3 regions of the Mesorhizobium sp. B1-1-6 genome follow, and region 2 is predicted to be linked to each of the others. Evidence: predicted binding sites of a transcription regulator. Region 2 holds the regulator's gene; each other region holds the start of a gene.

Region 1 (4,619 bases), on a different contig from region 2:
ACCATAAGCGAAATTGGCGCTGTATTTGGCGCCGAGGTCCTGTCCGGCCTGACGATTGATCTCGACGAAGCGGACATTGAGCTGGACCTGCTGCGAGGACGAGATGTTGACCGAATTGATCACCTCCTCATTGCCGGAGAAGCGGGTGGCGATCTTGTTGGCCTTTTCGGCGGCGACCGCGTCATCCGCCTCGCCCGACAGCACGACACGGCCATTGGCGGAGCCGACCTTGATCTTGGCGTCGGGCACGCTGGCGCGGATCGTGTCGGCCAACTGGTCGGTATCGAGCGTCACTTCGATGTCTACGGTGCCGACGAGCTGCTTGTTCTCGTCGAACAGGGCAATGCCGGTGGTGCCGAGATTATTGCCCAGCACATAGAAGGATTTGTCGGTCAGCGGGTTGACGTTGGCGATCTCCGGATCGCCGATGACGATCTGGTAGAAGGCCGCGCTCGTCATGATCGTCTTTGGCTTGCCCTTGGCGACCTTGATCGAGGCGTTCTTGGTCGCCGAGACATAGACGATGTCGTTGTCCGCCCTGGCCGGGCCGGCGAAGATGCCGGCCGCCGCCATCGTCACCGCCATCGCCATCGCCTGCGCGACGTGCAACCGGCCTGTCATTCGATATTGAAGTTGCCTGAACATTGTTCCCGTCCCGTCCGGTCCCCACCGGTCCTGCTCTGGTTCCACTCAGGAACCTGATATTCCTATTTCTGGTCCCGCGCAGGAACCTGATATTCCTCGGCCGTCGTTCCACGCGTCACGATGACCGTCTTGAATTTCGGCTTCTCAGGCTCCTTTGCCATGGCGTCGAACAGCGAGCCGGCCGCGGCCTGCGCCTTGCCCGCCACCGATCCGCCAAAGGAGGAGATGGTGGTGACACCGTCCTTGCCGTCGCCGCCCTCGCTGGCGGAGCGAAGCGACAGCGACAGCGTGCCGACAGTGCGGGCCAGCGCCACTTTCTGCGCGCCTTCGGTGGTCACCTCGATGGTTATGGAATTGGCCACCTGCGGGGTTGTTTGGCGCTCGTCGGCGCCCTGCCCGACGCTCAGCACCTTCGCGTCGGCAACGACGATCTCGGAGGTGATGGTCGAGCCGGCGGCGCCTTGCGCATTCTTGGCCACTTCCTGGATTTCACCGGCATCGCGCGTCAGCACGACATCCACCCGGTCGCCCGGCGTGACGAAGCCGCCGACGCCCGCGATCTCGTCGGTGCGGATGGTGACGGCCCGCATGCCGGGCGTCAGCATGTTGGAGAGCGTGGCGCGGCCATTCGGGCCGGATAGCTTGGTAAGCAGCACCGGTTCATTGACCTCGATCGGCGACAGCACCACGCGGCTGCCGTCCCCAAGCAGTCCATCGATGGTGGCGAAGGCGCCCTGCGGCAGCGAATCCTGCGGCCAGGGGATTTCGTTGAGTTTCGTGCGGTCGAGATCCATGCCGTACCGCAACGGTGCATTCGCCACCACGATTGTCTTGAATTCAACCCTGGGTGCGGCCGGAGCGGTGATCGACGCGGTTTTCTCCTCGGCGTCGGCCCTGGCCTGGCGCTTGACCCAGAAATCGGCGGCAAAGATCGAAATCGCGCCGAAAACGGCGGCGATGCCGATCATCGTTATGGCCTTGCCCCTCACGCCCAAACCCCTGATGCCCGTAGTTTCTTGTTATGTTGGCTCACGCTAGGCGGCATTGTTAAAGAATCAGGAATCTTCTCGCTGGCTATCCGCCCGATTTCCGCCGGCTTGGTTATCGAATGGTTTTAGGATAAGAGGGGGTTAATCCCCGAACGTAACAGGAACCTCCGTCGCTTGGCGCTGAAAAGCGTGGCAGTATCGGCGGGTGATTCGCAGCTTGGGCTCTATGGCAGGCATGGACGACAACAACGATCTTTTCGGCAATCTGGAGAAGCAGCCGCAACCGGTTCGCACACCGGCGCGTCCGGCCGATCCGCTGGTGCAGGCGGCAGCCAAGCGTCCGGCGGCCGCGTCTCGTGACGGCTCAGAGGGCTACAGCGCCGCCGATATCGAGGTACTCGAAGGCCTGGAGCCGGTGCGGCGCCGTCCGGGCATGTATATTGGCGGCACCGACGACAAGGCCATGCACCATCTGTTCGCCGAGGTTATCGACAACTCGATGGACGAGGCGGTTGCCGGCCATGCCACATTCATCGATGTCGAGCTTTCGGCTGACGGCTTTCTCACCGTCACCGACAATGGCCGCGGCATTCCCGTCGATCCGCATCCGAAGTTCAAGAAGCCGGCGCTCGAAGTGATCATGACGACACTGCATTCGGGCGGCAAGTTCGATAGCAAGGTCTATGAAACCTCGGGCGGCCTGCACGGCGTCGGCGTCTCCGTGGTCAACGCACTGTCGGATCATCTCGAAGTCGAAGTCGCGCGCGGACGGCAACTTTACCGGCAGCGCTTCTCGCGCGGCATCCCGGTCAGCGGCCTCGAGCACCTTGGCGAAGTTCACAACCGGCGCGGCACCAGGACCCGCTTCCATCCCGACGAGCAGATTTTCGGCAAGGGCGCCGCGTTCGAGCCAGCGCGGCTCTACCGCATGACACGCTCGAAGGCCTATCTGTTCGGCGGCGTCGAAATCCGATGGACCTGCGATCCTTCGCTGATCAAGGAAAAGGACACCACTCCGGCCAAGGCCGAATTCCATTTTCCCGGCGGCCTCAAGGACTATCTGAAAGCGTCGCTCGGCGACGAATTCCAGGTAACGCGCGAAATCTTCGCCGGCAAGAGCGACAGGCAAGGCGGCCATGGCTCGCTGGAATGGGCGGTGACCTGGTTCGGCGGCGACGGCTTCATCAACTCCTACTGCAACACCATCCCGACCGGCGAAGGTGGCACCCACGAGGCGGGCTTCCGCAACGTCTTGACGCGCGGCCTGCGCGCCTATGCCGACCTCGTCGGCAACAAGCGCGCCTCGATCGTCACGTCGGAGGATGTCATGATCTCGGCGGCGGGCATGCTGTCGGTGTTCATCCGCGAGCCTGAATTCGTCGGCCAGACCAAGGACAGGCTGGCGACGATCGAGGCGATCCGCATCGTCGAGACGGCGATTCGCGACCCTTTCGACCATTGGCTGGCCGACAATCCGCAGGAAGCCTCGAAGCTGCTCGAATGGGTGATTGCGCGCGCCGACGAGCGGGTACGACGACGCCAGGAAAAGGAAGTGTCGCGCAAGAGCGCGGTGCGCAAGCTGCGCCTGCCGGGCAAACTTGCCGATTGCACGCAGAATGCGGCCGCCGGCGCCGAACTCTTCATCGTCGAAGGCGATTCGGCCGGCGGCTCGGCCAAGCAGGCTCGTGACCGCGCCAGCCAGGCGGTGCTGCCGCTGCGCGGCAAGATTCTCAACGTCGCCAGCGCCGGCAACGACAAGCTGGCCGCCAACCAGCAGATTTCCGATCTGATCCAGGCGCTTGGTTGCGGCACGCGGTCGAAATACCGCGACGAGGATCTTCGCTACGACCGCGTCATCATCATGACCGACGCCGACGTCGACGGCGCTCACATCGCCTCGCTGCTGATCACCTTCTTCTACCAGGAGATGCCGAACCTGGTTCGCGGCGGACATCTCTATCTGGCGGTGCCGCCGCTCTACTCGATCCGGCAGGGCGGCAAGGTCGCCTATGCGCGTGACGACGCGCACAAGGACGAATTGCTGCGCACCGAGTTCACCGGGCGCGGCAAGGTCGAGATCGGTCGCTTCAAGGGCCTGGGCGAAATGATGGCCGCGCAGCTCAAGGAGACCACAATGGACCCGAGGAAGCGTACGCTGCTCCGGGTCGATGTGATCGATGCCGAGGCCGCCACCAAGGACGCGATCGATGCGCTGATGGGCACCAAGCCGGAGGCTCGTTTCCGGTTCATCCAGGAACGCGCCGAATTCGCGGAAACGGAAGTGCTGGATATCTGAGCGCAGGCCGGTCGATCAAGGCTTGCGGAGACGCGCGTGTGAGCTGGCAACGGCTGAAAGGCTATTTCGAAGCGGGTCTTGCCGGGCTGACACAGCCGACCCGGTCGGACTGGATCTTCGCCTTGCGCACGGTCTCGGCCGGCCTGATCGCGCTTATGGCCGCCTACGCCCTCAAGCTCGATCACCCGCAATGGGCGATGATGACGGTGTTCATCGTTGCCCAGCCGGTCGCCGGCATGGTGTTGGCGAAAGGCTTTTATCGGTTGCTCGGCACGCTGGCGGGCGGTGTTGCCGCAATTGCCATCACCACTGTCTTCGGCACGAATCCCTGGGTGCTGGTGACGGTGCTTGCCCTATGGATCGGCCTCTGCACCTTCGTCTCGTCGCTGCTGCGTAACCCGGAAGCCTACGGGGCGGCGCTGGCCGGCTACACCGCCATGATCATCGGCTTGCCGGCGTTTGGCCAGCCGCATCTCGTCGTCGACCTCGCGGTCGCGCGCTGTGCCGAGATCGTACTCGGCATTGTCTGCGCCGGCCTGACCAGTCGGCTGATCCTGCCCAAATTGGCCAGCGAGGCCATCATCTCGCGGCTGAAGCGCTGCATTCTCGACCTTGCCACCTATGCCGGCGGCGCCTTTTCCGGCGGCGACACGGCAATGCTTTCCGGCCTGCATCGGAAGCTGGTCGCC
Region 2 (4,619 bases):
GGGCACCCGGGCCGCCATTGAGATATTTGTAGGTGCAGCCAACGGCGAAATCGGCATTCGAACGGTCGAGCTCGACGGGCAAGGCGCCGGCGGTATGGCAGAGATCCCAGACAATCAGCGCGCCGGCATCATGTGCCGTCCGCGTCAGCGCGGCCATGTCGCGTAACTGCCCGGATTTGTAGTTGACGTGGTTGACCAGGATGACCGCGACCCGCTCGTCGATCAGTTCTTCTATGGTCGGCGCATCGACACCCTCGAGCCGCAGCACCGTGCCCGGCCGCGTCGAGGCAACGCCTTCGGCCATATAGAGATCGGTCGGAAAGCTGTCCCCCTCGGCGACGATGACTGACCTGTCCGGCCGCATCCCGAGTGCCGCATGCAGCACCTTGTAGATGTTGATCGAGGTGGTATCGCAGACCACCGTCTGGCCGGCGGCGGCCCCGATCAGGCGCCCGAGTTGGTCGCCGAGTTCGACCGGCATGTCGAACCAGCCGGCGGTGTTCCAGGCGCGGATGAGATCCTGCGCCCACTCCTGCGTGGCGGCCTTCTGCAGCTCGCCGAACACGGCGGGCGAAGCGGCGCCCAGCGAATTGCCGTCGAGATAGATCACCCCCTGGGGCAAGGTGAAGCGGTCACGCATGGCACGCAGCGGATCCGCGGTGTCCATTGCCTCGATCGCTGCGAGATCGGGAATTTTGCTCATGGTCGCGATGTTCCTCGGTGAGAAGAGCGCCCTGGAAACGGGCCGGCTGTTTTGCCGCCCGGGCAAGGGCTGGCCGCATAGAGGCGCAAGAACAGGGTGAACGCCCGGTTCGATCTTTGCTCGATTTCCGCCCGAGGCAGTTCCTCGAGCACCCCAACGATCCGGCGAACCTGGAGATCGCCGATCAAAAGACTGATGTAGATGTCGGCGGCTTCGGCAGGATCGTCACAGGCGATCGGGCCGGCCCGACTTGCGGTTCGAAGCAGGTCGCCAACAAGCGGCATTATGGTATTGCGGCCGAATTGCGCGATCGATTGGCCAAGCGTGCCTGTATCGTTGACGTCGCCGGCCGCGGCGCGATTGAGCGCCACCGCCTTGTCGCCCGTCACGAGGGTCAGCAGGACTGGCCCGAGCAAGTTCAGGGTTTCGAGAGGATCGCGCGCCTGGTGAAGGGCGTCCTCCAGCAGCTTCCTTGCCTCTCCCGCATTGGCTTCGATCAAGGATCGAAACAGGGTCTGCTTGTTGCCGTACCAGTTGTAGAGGGTTTCGTTCGAGGCCGATGCCCGCTTGGCGATAGCAAGCAGGGAGGCGCTCTTGTAGCCGGTTTCCCGGAGCACCGCATAGGCGGCCTCCTCTATCCGTTCGCGTCGCGCGGCCTGCTTCGGCGTGGTCATTGGTGTTCCTCTTCGAAAACCGTACATTATTATACGGTTTCGTCAAGCGAACGAACGAACGCAGCCCGTCGCGACCAGTGGTGGTGTCTGGCCGTTTTCCGGCGGAAGTTGGCATTTTGGTTTCGTTTCGTTCACGAGCCGCAGGGGTTTCTAATCCGCCCAAACGCACCCCGCACCTGCCGGTCACCCAGCTTGCAGGCTTGTGCCAAGAGTGGAGACCGGTCGGGCCACAGGCCATTAACCAAAATAGTTTCAAAGGGCCCGGGAGCGCATTGACGACGGACCGCGCTGGCAGGATGCTGGCTGCGGGAGGGCATTTCGTTTCCGTCGCCTTAACAAATTCATTAAACTTTAAATGGTTGCGGAACACAACTGGAACAGATAGTGTTTGTTCTGGGTTTGTTTTCTGATTCTGGTTCCAGACCCTTCGTGCAATGCCTTTGGGGGCCGCCATGCTCACGCGCAAGCAACATGAACTCTTGATGTTCATCCATGAACGGCTGAAGGAAAGCGGCATTCCGCCGTCCTTCGACGAGATGAAGGAAGCGCTGGACCTCGCCTCCAAGTCGGGAATTCATCGGCTGATCACGGCGTTGGAGGAGCGCGGCTTCATTCGCCGCCTGCCCAACCGGGCGCGCGCGCTGGAGGTGCTGCGCCTGCCGGACTCGATCGCGCCGGGTCTTAACGCGGCAAAGAAGTTCTCCCCGAGCGTCATCCAGGGCAGCCTCGGACAGGGCAGCAGCCCTAGCCGGCAGATCAAGCCGGCGACGTCTTCGCGTCTGCCCGCTGCCGGCAATGACGACGACGCGGTTTCAGCGGTGTCGATCCCGGTCATGGGTCGCATCGCAGCGGGTGTGCCGATCGACGCCATCCAGCATCAGACGCATTCCATTTCAGTGCCGCCTGACATGATCATGGGCGGCGAACACTATGCGCTGGAGGTCAAGGGCGATTCGATGATCGAGGCCGGCATTTTCGACGGCGACACGGTCATCATCCGCAATGCCGACACCGCAAGTCCCGGCGAGATCATCGTGGCCCTGGTGGACGAGGAGGAAGCAACGCTGAAGCGCTTCCGCCGAAAGGGTGCTTCGATTGCGCTCGAGGCTGCCAATCCGGCCTATGAAACACGTATTTTCGGACCGGACAGGGTCAAGGTGCAAGGCAAGCTGGTCGGCCTGATCAGGCGCTACTGAGCGGGGTCGGCGGTGGGCTTTTCGGGTTTACGGTAAGGCGGCAGTCCCCTTGCCTCGCGTGAGAATTTCCGCTGTTCGTGCCAGGGCCGATATGGCCTGTCGACGGCAAAGCTGACCCGTGCCGGTGCCGTCGCCGATTGCTGGTCGAAGAAGACGGCGGCACTTCCCTTGCGAGCGAGCTGCCGCTTGGTGATGACGAGAACCAGCGGATTGTGGCAGGGATCGTAGCCCGCGGGGTCGTTGATGACGATCAGATCCGCATAGGAGCAGGCCCTCCAGGCGTCCTTGCGATCCTCCACCTGCGCGATGATCGCCCCCGAGGTATGCCGGGCCATGCACAGGCCCGTGAAGCAATAGAAAGGCGCTCCCGCCGGAAGTTGCGCGGGATCGAAGATGTCGAACTGTCGGTCTCCGCTGTCGAACAGTTCCGGCGCAACGATGGTTTCGGACTTCAGCGCGCGTTTCCAGTTATCGACGGTGAATTCGTTCGGGCGCGCCCGGTTGATCGCGAGCTCGCCGCCGCCGATCGGCAACGCCACCAGGCGGGCATCCTCCGAAATCAGCACGTCCGGCGTGCGCGTGTCCGAGACGGTCAACAGGCCGGCGAGCGCGAAGGGAAGTGCCGTCAGCCGCAGCCATGTCGTGGCCATCGTCGCGATGACCAGGGCGATCGCCACCAGAAGGACGGATTGCTGCGAAATCAACCCGACCGCGTCGACCGGCGAGCGTTGCGAGATCCATCCTGATATGGCGATCATCGCGGTCAGTCCCTTGCCCATCAGATAAAGGGATGGTCCATCGAACCCGAACGGCATCAGCAGCGCGCTGGCAACCGCAAGGAACATCACGACCGAAACGATCGGCATGACGGCAAGATTGGCGAACAGACTGAGCGGCGACACGCGCTGGAAATGCCAGATGGCGAAAAGCGCCGTGGCGCTTCCCGCGATAATCGAGGTCATCGCCAGCCCACCTGTCGCCAGCAGCAATTTTCGCGTCAGGAGGCCAGGCAAGGTCCGTTGCGGCGGCGGGGTCCGCGCTTTGTCGGCTTTGCGATCCGACCAGCCGGCATAGGCGCCGACCAGGGCCGCGGTGGCGGCGAACGACATCTGGAAGCTCGGCCCTACCACCTCGTGCGGCGACACCACGATGACGGCGATCGCCGAAATAGCCAGATTGCGCATGGTGAGTGCCGCCCGATCGAACAGAACGGCGATCAGCATCACCGCCAGCATGATGAAGCTGCGTTCGGCGGCGACAACGACGCCCGAAATGACGAGATAGGCGGCGATCGAGAAAAGTGCCGCCGCGGCCGCGTATTTCTTGACCGGCCGGCGGGAGGAAAAATTCGGAAACAGCGCGAAGCCGCCACGCAGCAGACCCATGACGGTGCCGGCGACCAGCGCCATGTGCAGCCCGGAAATTGAGATGATGTGGTAGATGCCGGTGCGTCGCATCGCTTCGTTGATCTCGTCGGGAATCCCGGCGCGCACACCCACGATCAGCGCCGCGGCGATCTCGCCCTCGGCACCGCCGATGCTGCCCCTGATATGGTCGGCAATGCTTTCGCGAGCACTCTCGATGGCGGCTGAAAGGGCGGCCCACAGCGGCCTGTCATCGGCTGAGACGATTTTGGGGTTGCCGAGAAAGAAGCCGCTGGCCCCTATGCCGGCGAAGTAGCTGTCGAAGGAAAAGTCGTAGCTGTCCGGCCGCACCGGTCCGGTCGGCGGCAACAGCCTGGCATAGCCGGTCACGAGCGAACCGGCCGTCACTTCAGCCGGCACCTTGCGTGCCGAAAGGCGAACGCGCTCCGGCGCGTAGAGTAGTTTCGGCCGCGCGGTCGATGTCACATCGATGGTCAGCCGGATGCGCCCGGTCTCCATCTGGTCGACCGAAACGACGCGGCCGGTGATTTGCGTGGAGATTTCCGAGCCCAGCATCCGCGTTCCCGCTCGCCACGTCTCGACTTTGCCGGCGAGCATGCCGAGCGCGCACAACAGCGCCGCCATGAAGCACAGATGCGTTTTCGGCCATGAGCGTGAAACG
Region 3 (4,619 bases), on a different contig from region 2:
ACCTGATCAAGCAAGCCCGCGACGCAAACTCAGGCACTCCCTGCGTTCTTTCGCGTCTCCCTCGGCCCAGCCGGCTTTCGCAGAGTTCGCGAGCCGCCTCTCCCCAGCCGGTTTCCTCCGTCCCTGCTTTGCTCTACCAATGTCGGGATGCGGGCTCGGCCCGGCGGGAGGGGTGAGAGATGCCGAGTTTCGACAGCCTGTTCAACGCCTTCGTCACCATTCTGGTGACCATCGACCCGCCCGGGCTGGCGCCGCTGTTTCTGGCGATAACGCGCGGCATGAACCGCGAGGAGCGCCAGCAGGTCTCGGTCCGCGCTTCGGTCATCGGCTTCCTGGTGATGGCGCTGTTCGCCGTTGCCGGCGCCTCGATCCTGTCGGTGTTCGGCATCACGCTGCCGGCCTTCCGGGTCGCCGGCGGCTTTTTGCTCTTCTTCATCGCTTTCGAAATGGTGTTCGAGCGCCGGCAGGACCGCAAGGAGAAGATCGGCGACGTCGCCATCACCAAGGACATGATCCACAACATCGCCGCCTTCCCGCTGGCGATCCCGCTGATCGCCGGCCCCGGCGCGATTTCGGCGACTGTCCTGCTCTCCGGCTCGTTTCAGGGCTTTGGCGCCCAGGCGGCACTGGTCGGCATCATCTTCGTCTGCCTCGCCATCACCTATCTGGTGTTCGTGCTGTCGGAGCGCATCGACCGCATCCTCGGCCAGACCGGCCGCTCGATCCTGACTCGCCTGCTCGGCGTCATCCTGGCGGCACTTGCCGTGCAGTTCGTGGCGGACGGCATCAAGGCGCTGATGGCCTCATAGGCCGCTTATTTTGCCGTCGTGTCGATAATTTCGAAATCGTGGGTGATCGCGGCGGTCTTGGCCATCATGGCGGAAGCCGAACAGTATTTTTCGATCGACAGGTCGATTGCCCGCCTGACCTTGTCGCTGGACAGCGCCCTGCCCTTGACGATGAAATGCATATGGATGCGGGTGAACACTTTGGGGTCCGTTTCGGCCCGATCGGCGTCGAGTTCAACAATGCAGTCCTCGACCGCTTCGCGCCCCTTTTCGAGGATATGGACGACATCATAGGCCGAGCAGCCGCCGGTGCCGATCAACACCAGCTCCATCGGGCTCGGCCCCGGCGTTCTCCCTTCAGGGCCGAACGCGGTCCCCAGTACGACCTTATGGCCTGTGCCGGACTCGCCGACGAAGGTGCGTTCCTCGACCCATTTGATGCGTGCTTTCAACTGATATTCCTTCCACTCGGGATCACGGTCTGGCTTGCGCGACGCCGAAGACCACGTCGTGCATGATTCTGCCGGGCACGAGCGTAAAGACACCGGCACCCACCAGTGCAAAGATATACAACGCAATCATCGCCTTGCGGTGCTTGGCGACACGGTGATTGCGTGCATGCCAGACCGCCAGCGGCACCGTGACCAGCACCAGGATCGACAAGAGATGGATCGGGCTGAAAGGGCCAAGGAGCCGTATCTGCTGGATCCAGAAACTCGAGATGGCGACGGCCAGCATCAGCGCCGCCCAGAGATAGCCTATCGCGCGGTGGCGCAGCGTGCCTTTCGGCAGCGCCAGCTGCACGCCGCCTATCGCCAGCGCGGCAAAGGCCGCGAGCGCATGCCATGGGATCGGAGGACGTGCCGATAGGAGCGGTCCGAGCGACATCGCGCCCTCTCCTCAAATGCCCGTCACGCCGTGTCGACGCTCAGAACGGAATTTCGTCGTCCAGCTCGCGCGACGAACCGCCGCCCTTGGGAGCACCGCCGCCACGATTGAAGCCTTCGTTCGGGCCGGACTGGCCAAAATCGGAACCACGGCTGCCGCCGCCGGAATAACCGCCGACCTGGCCGCCTTCGCCCTGGCCGCGCGCGTCGAGCATCTGCAGCTCGCCGCGGAATCTCTGCAGCACGACTTCCGTCGTGTATTTGTCGGCACCGGTCTGGTCTTGCCATTTGCGTGTCTGCAACTGGCCCTCGACATAAACCTTCATGCCCTTCTTCAGATACTGCTCGGCGACCTTGGCGATGCCCTCATTGAAGATGACGACATTATGCCACTCGGTCTTTTCCTTGCGCTCGCCGGAATTCTTGTCGCGCCAGCTTTCCGATGTTGCGATGCGGATGTTGACGACCGGCTCGCCAGAATTCAGGCGGCGGATCTCCGGGTCCGCTCCGAGATTGCCGACCAGAATGACCTTATTGACGCTACCCGCCATGATACTTCTCCGCGCTCGTCCGAAACAAATTTTTGTCGCAGCACCTTACAGGTTGCGCACACCCGTTGCCTGCTGTGGCTGCCTTTTCCCACAAGGTTTTTGTTCTCTTTTCGTTCCTATATGCATCGCCGCTCATTGTCAAGGATTGGCAGCAATGCCGGAGCCGCCAGCTTCCTTTTATATGGGCCGCAAAAGACCGCTTGCCAAACCAATAAGTATCGACTTATGCTTTCACCATGATCGAAGCGGAAATTTTCCGGGCGCTGGCCGACCCCACCCGACGCGCCGTCTATGAACGCCTCGCCACCAGCGAGATGACGGTGTCGCAGCTGCGCACCGGCATGACGGTATCGCAGCCGGCTGTGTCGCAGCACCTGGCGGTGCTGCGCGGCGCAGGCTTGGTGGTCGAACGGCGGGCGGGCCGCAATGCCTATTACCGCGCCGATCCGCAAGGGCTCGACCCGCTGCTCGGCTGGATCGAACGCTACCGGACCTTCTGGCCCGAGCGCATCGAAAAACTGAAGACGGTTCTCAAGGACATGGACCAATGACGCACGCACCAGTGACCGGCGAAAGCCATGCGCGGACCGCCCCCGACGCGATCGAGTTCGAGTGCGATCTCCCCGAGCCGCCGGAAAAGGTATGGCGGGCGCTGACCGTGCCCGAATTGCTTGCGGCCTGGATGATGCCCAACGACATCAATCCTGAGATCGGCAGCAATTTCGCCTTTGCCGGGCCGGATGCGCCGATCGAATGCGAGATCCTCGATGCCGAGCCCGGAAAAAGGCTTCGCTATTCCTGGCGGGAACAGCCGCGGCCCGACGAGGAACGGAACCCGCTCGACAGCATCGTCACCTTCACGCTCGCCCGCACCGTTTCGGGCGGCACGCATCTGCATATTATCCATGAAGGCTTTGCCCGTGTGGCGACATCCGCCGCCAGGCCCATGGTGACCATGGCAGGTGTCGGCTGCCGGCTTTCATTCGCTGCGAGCGCCTCCGGCCGTACGGCCGCCGCCAATTCATTTTGCCTTCTGCAGCGCGCCGCTTGAGTGGCCGACACATGAGAAACGGAGAGAGACGATGACCGGTTTTGCCAATCTGGTGCCGATGGTGATCGAGCAATCGAGCCGCGGCGAGCGCGCCTTCGACATTTTCTCGCGGCTGCTGCGCGAGCGCATCGTCTTTATCAACGGCGAGATCAACGACGGCATGTCGGCGCTGGTCTGCGCCCAGCTTCTGTCGCTGGAATCGGATAATCCCGACAAGGAGATCTCGCTTTACATCAACTCGCCTGGCGGCGTGGTGACCAGCGGCTTCGCCATCTACGACACGATGCAATATGTCAGCTGTCCGGTGTCGACGGTGTGCATGGGCTTTGCCGCCTCGATGGCTTCGTTCCTGCTGATGGCTGGCACGCCGGGACGGCGCATCGCGCTGCCCAACGCCAGCCTCGTCCTGCACCAGCCGCTTGGCGGCTTCCAGGGTCAGGCATCGGACATCCAGCGTCACGCCGAAGGCATCCTGCGCACCAAGCGGCAGATGACCGAGCTCTATGCGCGCCATTGCGGCCGCACCTATGAAGAGGTCGAGCGCACGCTCGACCGGGACTATTTCATGACCGCCGAGGAAGCGAAGGCATGGGGTCTCGTCGATCATGTCTACGATACCCGCAAAAAGGCGGCGTGACCGGCACAAGCACGATGAATTGCGACGGCCCCGCCGTCCGGCGATTTGATGACCGCCGGTCTGGCCACCTCGGCGGGGCGGCGCTATAACCGGCCGATGATCGACAGCCGCTTATTCCAACCTTGGCGTCTTGCCGTCACTATTTTCGCCGGTGCGCTCATGCTGGCCGGCGGCGCCTTTGCCAACGACAGCCAGAAAGGCAGCCTGCCCGGTGTGGCCGGCGATTATCGCATCGCCAAGCCGGCCCCGCAGCCCGAACCCGATGACGCCTTCCCCGCCAACGGCAACGGCCGGTTCAAGATCGGCGATACCGATGTCAGGATTTCCGGCAGCATCACGGTCGATGTCGGCGCCGGCGGGATCAAACCGCCGCGGTAGCTGACATGTCGGGGCCGTCAGTACCTGCGCGTTCCCCCAAAAGAGCAGCCCCGCCGTGCTTTTAGCAAACGGACGGGGCTTTTCTGGATCTATAATCCAATCTTTCGCCGGGAATGTTTTACCGGCTTTCGATTTCGGATGCTTCGCGGCGTTCAGCCGACGATCCGACCAGTAGTCTCTGATTTTGGTGCATCCGGCAGGGTCACGTCGGAAGGCGCTCGCGTCTCCCTGGCATTCATGCCTGCCGCGGCTCCAGTCACTGCTGGAGCCTCAAGGGACTGTCCGGTGGCGTCATGCTCCACTCCTGTGTCCATTGCGACAATCGTC

What was found. The regulator LexA, encoded in region 2, represses DNA repair genes until DNA is damaged. The targets are predictions, from matches to a motif close to TGTTCNNNNTGTGTTCNG.
Region 1: parE (DNA topoisomerase IV subunit B) is a predicted target of LexA. The motif match lies at 1,783-1,800, and genes of this name have one in related genera.
Region 3: FJ979_RS27600 (single-stranded DNA-binding protein) is a predicted target of LexA. The motif match lies at 2,327-2,344, and genes of this name have one in related genera.

The regions. Positions count from the first base shown of each region.
Region 1 covers NZ_VFWR01000001.1:51,709-56,327, forward strand. The annotation lists gene FJ979_RS00230 (type II and III secretion system protein family protein) at 1-591, opposite strand, end outside; gene cpaB (Flp pilus assembly protein CpaB) at 708-1,634, opposite strand; gene parE (DNA topoisomerase IV subunit B) at 1,870-3,930, shown strand; gene FJ979_RS00245 (FUSC family protein) at 3,969-4,619, shown strand, end outside.
Region 2 covers NZ_VFWR01000020.1:73,723-78,341, forward strand. The annotation lists gene kynU (kynureninase) at 1-703, opposite strand, end outside; gene FJ979_RS29180 (TetR/AcrR family transcriptional regulator C-terminal domain-containing protein) at 700-1,377, opposite strand; gene lexA (transcriptional repressor LexA) at 1,830-2,573, shown strand; gene FJ979_RS29190 (ComEC/Rec2 family competence protein) at 2,567-4,619, opposite strand, start outside.
Region 3 covers NZ_VFWR01000017.1:78,843-83,461, reverse strand. The annotation lists gene FJ979_RS27620 (hypothetical protein) at 1-6, shown strand, start outside; gene FJ979_RS27615 (MarC family protein) at 180-809, shown strand; gene FJ979_RS27610 (OsmC family protein) at 815-1,240, opposite strand; gene FJ979_RS27605 (DUF2306 domain-containing protein) at 1,263-1,676, opposite strand; gene FJ979_RS27600 (single-stranded DNA-binding protein) at 1,717-2,226, opposite strand; gene FJ979_RS27595 (metalloregulator ArsR/SmtB family transcription factor) at 2,463-2,777, shown strand; gene FJ979_RS27590 (SRPBCC domain-containing protein) at 2,774-3,277, shown strand; gene FJ979_RS27585 (ATP-dependent Clp protease proteolytic subunit) at 3,309-3,914, shown strand; gene FJ979_RS27580 (hypothetical protein) at 4,011-4,292, shown strand.